DNA from 2 places in the Vibrio astriarenae genome. Region 2 is predicted to be linked to the other one. Evidence: riboswitches for the same ligand, from Rfam matches in the RefSeq annotation. Region 2 holds a riboswitch; the other holds the start of a gene.

Evidence for each region. A riboswitch is a leader RNA that binds a small molecule or an ion and turns the genes downstream of it on or off. The one in region 2 is predicted to bind thiamine pyrophosphate.
Region 1: another riboswitch for thiamine pyrophosphate. It lies ahead of thiD (bifunctional hydroxymethylpyrimidine kinase/phosphomethylpyrimidine kinase); the one in region 2 lies ahead of thiC (phosphomethylpyrimidine synthase ThiC).

The regions. Positions count from the first base shown of each region.
Region 1 is NZ_CP047475.1:2,028,998-2,032,208, forward strand. It holds gene GT360_RS09530 (ABC transporter ATP-binding protein) at 1-759, opposite strand, end outside; gene thiD (bifunctional hydroxymethylpyrimidine kinase/phosphomethylpyrimidine kinase) at 749-1,591, opposite strand; TPP riboswitch at 1,672-1,771, opposite strand; gene GT360_RS09540 (molybdopterin oxidoreductase family protein) at 1,845-3,211, opposite strand, start outside.
Region 2 is NZ_CP047475.1:3,112,450-3,115,660, reverse strand. It holds gene GT360_RS14485 (Hsp20 family protein) at 307-741, shown strand; gene crcB (fluoride efflux transporter CrcB) at 922-1,305, shown strand; TPP riboswitch at 1,380-1,478, shown strand; gene thiC (phosphomethylpyrimidine synthase ThiC) at 1,599-3,211, shown strand, end outside.

The sequences.
Region 1 (3,211 bases), 1.1 Mb from region 2:
ATAATCGCGCTCCAACTGGTCGAGTATCGCTTGTTGCAGCTGCGCACATTCTGCATCCAACACACGCGGGATCATTGAAGAGGGGGCAGCCATTGCTTGTGCTTGCGCTGGCGTCCCTTGTAATACATACAGAGATTGCGCTAAGCGTACCGCCTCTTGTGGATCGTGGGTAATCAATACCACAGTCTTACCCTTTAGTAGCTGCGCTGACAAGGTTTGCAACTTATGACGGGTCACAGCATCGAGAGCAGAGAAAGGCTCATCCATTAACACCAACGGCTTGTCTTGCATTAGCGTACGGGCGAGCGCGACGCGCTGTCGCATGCCACCTGAAAGTTGGTCCGGCATGCTGTGAGCGTAATCTTGTAATCCAACTTGGATTAGTAACTTGGACGCTTTATCTCTTACATCATCAGTCGAAGATGGGCTCTGTGAGCGAGCAAAGCGCTCACTCAGACAGACATTGTCTATCACGCTGAGCCAAGGCAACAACAGGTCTTGCTGAGCCATGTATGCGATGCGCTCATCAATGGGCTCTCCGTCACTGGTGGCCAACTCGCCTTGCCAATCTATTTTGTCTTCTAACAACCCAGCAAGGTAGCGCAGTATCGTCGTTTTGCCACAACCACTACGCCCAAGGATCACCGTCCACTCCCCAGCTTTCAAAGACATATTGAGACCGGCCAGCGTTGGCTTATCAGCATCAAGGTATTGCAGTTTCGCATTGCAAATCTCAATGCCCATCGCGCTAGCGGACATTATTGTGACCATCGTAGAAGTGGTGAACAGGGCCATGACCTTGACCGACATTCAACTCATCAGCGTGTTGAATTGCCTCGGTAATGTACTGCTTGCCCAATGCCACAGCGGCATGTAGGTCATTGCCTTGCGCCAAGTATGAGGCGATGGCAGAAGAGAGCGTACAACCTGTACCGTGGGTGTTCTTGGTTGGGAATCGCTTAGCACTGATGAGTTCTGCACTCTCTTCGGTGATGAGCAAGTCATTACTATTCTCGTCCTTTTCAAGGTGACCCCCTTTGAGCAACACCGCTTTTGCTCCCAGAGCGCGCAACTCTGCGATCATCGCCTTCATTTGCGCTTCAGTTTCTGGCACCGGGTTGCCTGTAAGCGCGGCGCCCTCTGGCAAGTTTGGGGTAATAATGTCAGCCAGCGGAAGTAACTCAGATTTCAGGGTTGAAATCGCAGACTCCTCCAACAACAAGTCACCACTTGTTGCCACCATCACAGGATCGATAACCAAACATTTCGGCTGGTATTGCTTAATCTTCTGGGCAACAACCTTAATAATGTTCGAATCCGCCAACATACCCACTTTTACAGCGACAATGTTCAAATCGGTAAATACGGCATCCAACTGGCTTTCAACGTGGTCAAGCGGAATCGGGAAAATAGCGGAGACGCCCTGAGTGTTTTGAGAAGTAATCGCGGTGATCACTGAGCAGGCGAAGCTGCCTGTTGCTGACATTGCTTTGATATCGGCTTGAATACCTGCACCACCACCACTGTCAGAGCCAGCGATAGTAAGAACAATAGGTGTAGGTGTTATGTTTGAACGAGTTGCGTCTGTCATGATCGCTCCTAATGCGAGACGCAGAGGAACGGGCTTTGATTATATGAGGCTCAATTGAGATCAATCAGCCAGTAACGAGCAATCAAAGCGCGATAGTTCCCTACGTCAGTGTTAACTGAATCAGGTTCAACGGGTCTCTAAATTCGATCTCAGCCACAAGTGGCCCCCCGACTATTGGCGCTTATCATATCAGTGAAGTCTCTATTGATGTACTTCTTTTTGATGTTGTGCTCTTAGTTTGAGATATGGCCACCTAGACGACCATTTCTTGGTCTTGTATGCAAAAAGGTGGCAGCTCTTCATCTTGTAAGCTCTGATTAAACTGCGTGATATAGCGCTCTACTTCGCCTAGAGGGAACTGGCTTTTCACCACAACCAACTGCTCTAATCGAAGTGCATTTGTAAGCATAAACTGCGTCACAAAGCTCTGCTCTCCATCATCATATTGAATCAACCGCCCTTCACTCTCGATATAGGACATGAGTGTTTGTTCCAGTGCTCGAGGTTCTAGCGTCGACTGAATGTGATACGCATAACCGTCTTGAATCTTCTGCCTTGCCCAGTATTCAACGTCATCGAGAGCTATAGGCGTTCGTGTTGTAAACAAGGCCTGACTTTTGTAGTCACACGCTTCAATCTTTACTGGTGTGTGTTTAAATTCGGGCTGGCCAGACACGCTATCAATATAAGGTGCAATCAGGTTACAAGGCTTACTGTTCTTAGCGGTCAGTCCATTCCAGTGAATTGGAACAAATAGCTCTCCTACTTTTTGGTCTGTAGAGAGCATCACTTTAGCCAGGCAGTGACCGTGTGCGCTGGAAAGTTTCGCAATACTCTTTTCTTGCAGCTTATATCGCTGAGCCGTCTCGGGATGAACCAAAACGTAAGGCTCCGGCATATGCTCGCCTAGCTGAGCAGCTAACCCTGTTCTGGTCATGGTATGCCAGTGGTCTCGTACACGGCCGCTGTTAAGTAACAGTGGATAATCACCGTTAGTGGCACTTTGTGGTGCCCTATGATTGACAGGAATGAAGCAAGCACGACCATCTTGTGTGTAGAAGTGACCATCAGCAAAAAAGCGCTTATTGACTACCTTGTCCTGCTGCTCAATCACTGGCCACTGCTGAGGTTTAAGAACGCTATACCCCTGATCGTCGAGTCGGCTTAATCCAATCAATGAAAAGTCACGTTCGCCATTTTCATTATCTAACGTTGTTAGCTGAGCATACTCCCTGAAAATTTCACCTTCGTGTAGATAATCAAAAGCCTCAGCAAAGCCCATTTTCTGTGCGACCTGTGAAATCACCCACCAATCGGGCTTTGCCAGCCCGGGACTTGGCAAAATTCGTCTTTGACGCGAGATGCGACGCTCAGAGTTAGTGACGGTTCCTGATTTCTCACTCCAACCTTGCACTGGTAACACCAAGTCAGCTAATGCCGTTGTTTCTGTTTGTGCAATGCAATCAGACACCACCACAAACGGACAAGCCTCTAGTGCCGCCTTCACTTTATTGGAGTTGGGTAGGCTCACCGCAGGGTTGGTTGCCATGATCCACACCGCTTTGATTTTGCCGTCAGCCATGGCATCAAACATATCGACCGCTTTAAGCCCTGGCTTGC
Region 2 (3,211 bases):
AGAAAAATAATTTTGTTTTTTCGCTTGAAAGTGATTTGTCGCGTCCACATATCTATTTATGAAGAGGCTGAGGTACTTGCTAGAGACTAGAAGTGCTTCAACTCTGAACGTGTTGACTGGCTGTCGCTCAAGAGAGGATAGGTCAGCAGCAGATGACTTTTAAATCGATCCCAGATATGTCCCAGCATCGTCCAAGGTGAGACCAGTGGAGTATCAAAAGGATCTCTTAGCCAGTACCTCGATCACTCTCAGTGTCGATTGAGTGCGTTCACGCTAAGACTATTGCTTACTAAAAAGGATAGCATTATGAGAACTGTAGATTTCACACCACTATACCGCAACGCAATTGGCTTCGATCGTCTATTCAACATGATGGAAGCAAACACAGCGAAAAACAGCTCAGGCGGTTACCCTCCATACAATATTGAACAGAAAGATGATAACCACTACCGCATTACAATGGCTGTAGCCGGTTTCGCTGATGACCAAATCGACCTTACTCAAAAAGAGAACATGCTGATCGTTAAAGGTGAGCGTAAAGCAGATGAGGGCAAGAACTACGTTTATCAAGGTATCGCAGAGCGTGATTTTGAGCGTAAGTTCCAATTGGCTGATTATGTGAAGGTAACTGGCGCAACAATGGAAAATGGCTTACTGCATGTGGACCTAGAGCGCGAAATCCCTGAAGCGATGAAACCTCGCAAGATTGCCATTAATGGCAGCAACTTGCTAGAAGGTTAATCTCTACTAAATTCGAATAGGGTGCCCAAGTGGCACCCTTTTTTACGTCTATTAATTGCCAGTCGATAAAACGGCCTAAAAGTGACTCCTGTAACTTTTTCATTTTATTGTTGTTTGTGGGTAATCACGTATACTTGTTTGCATGATTTTTCGACACTTTTGACGGATGGGAGAGGATAAATGGGGCAACTTTCCATTTTGGGCTTTATTGCACTTGGTGGCGCATTTGGTGCTTGTTCTAGATATTTAGTTTCGGAGTTGTGTGTACAGCTTTTTGGTCGTGGATTCCCTTATGGCACACTGACAGTCAATGTGGTGGGTTCTTTTGCTATGGGTTGCTTGATTGCCGCATTCGAAAACGAGATGCTTGCTACCGAACCATGGCGTCAGATCATCGGGCTTGGCTTTCTAGGCGCGCTGACGACCTTCTCGACTTTCTCAATGGACAACGTGCTGCTGATGCAGCAGGGGGCATTCTTTAAGATGGGATTGAATGTCTTGTTGAATGTCTTGCTAAGTATTTCGGCAGCATGGATCGGCTTTCAATTTTTGATAAAGAGCTAACAATATTCAGTGATCCGATTGGTTTGTCGCCAACATTTTCTTATAATCAAACCACTCACAGCAACATAGTGAGCTGATACTTGTCGGAGTGCCTTTAGGCTGAGACCGTTCATTCGGGATCCGTTGAACCTGATCTGGTTAATACCAGCGAAGGGAACAAGAGAAAGCGTTCACCAAGCTCTATGTGAACCTTATTAAGCTCGAAAGAACCGCTCAACTTCTCTTTCGATGCCTCTTGTCGCATCTATCCGCCAAGCATTTTTATCCCAAATTTGTCATAAAGGAAAAATGCTATGTCGAATCGCAAGCAAGCGAGACTGGAAGCCAAACAGTTTATTGATAACCTCTCTGTTCAACCATACCCAAATTCCACCAAGGTGTATGTTGAGGGATCTCGCCCTGATATTCGCGTGCCAATGCGCGAAATTTCGTTATCCGATACCTTGATTGGGGGGACAAAAGACCAACCTATTTACGAGCCAAACGAGGCCATTCGTGTCTATGATACCTCCGGTGTTTACACCGACCCAGAGCACGAAATTGACCTATATAGCGGCTTGCCGAAGCTACGTGAAGCGTGGATTGAAGAGCGCAGTGATACCGAGCTTGTTGATGAGGTGAGCTCGGTATACACCAAGCAGCGCATAGAAGATGAGACACTTGATGAGCTGCGCTATGGCAATTTGCCGCGTATTCGTCGAGCGAACGAGGGGCAATGTGTCACTCAGTTGCACTATGCACGCAAAGGTATCATCACTCCTGAGATGGAGTATATTGCCATTCGCGAGAACATGGGGCGCGCTAAATATCGCGATCAAGTGCTTACTCAACAGCACCCTGGTCAGCACTTTGGTGCTAATTTACCGCAACACATTACGCCTGAATTTGTACGTCAGGAGGTAGCCGAGGGGCGTGCCATTATCCCATCTAATATCAACCATCCAGAATCTGAGCCAATGATCATTGGCCGTAACTTCTTGGTTAAAGTGAATGCCAATATTGGTAACTCTTCTGTTTCGTCTTCAATCGAAGAGGAGGTGGAGAAACTGGTTTGGTCAACGCGCTGGGGAGGCGATACCGTCATGGATCTCTCGACTGGGCGAAATATTCACGAGACGCGAGAGTGGATTCTGCGCAACAGTCCCGTGCCTATCGGCACGGTTCCCATGTATCAAGCACTGGAGAAAGTGAATGGCATTGCTGAAAACCTCAACTGGGAGGTGATGAGAGATACGCTAATTGAGCAAGCAGAGCAGGGGGTAGATTACTTTACAATTCATGCAGGCTTACTCCTAAGATACGTTCCAATGACGGCAAAACGTGTGACAGGCATCGTCTCTCGTGGCGGCTCTATCATCGCTAAATGGTGTCTAGCGCACCATCAAGAGAGCTTCCTATACACCCATTTCCGTGAGATTTGTGAAATATGCGCCAAGTACGATGTTGCTCTTTCATTGGGTGATGGGCTGCGTCCTGGCTCGATTGCAGATGCCAATGATGAGGCGCAGTTCGCTGAGCTCCGTACTCTGGGTGAGCTGACCAAAGTCGCTTGGGAGTATGATGTTCAAGTGATTATCGAAGGCCCTGGTCACGTGCCGATGCATATGATTAAGGAGAACATGGATGAGCAGCTTAAGCATTGTCATGAAGCACCATTTTATACACTTGGTCCACTCACCACTGACATTGCACCTGGCTATGACCATATCACCTCAGGGATTGGGGCAGCGATGATTGGTTGGTATGGCTGCGCAATGCTGTGTTATGTGACGCCAAAAGAGCATCTGGGGCTGCCAAATAAAGATGACGTAAAGACAGGTTTAATTACCTACAAGCTTGCCGCTCATGCAGCAGACCTGGCTAAAGGCCATCCAGGGGCTCAAGTAAGAGATAATGCGCTCTCTAA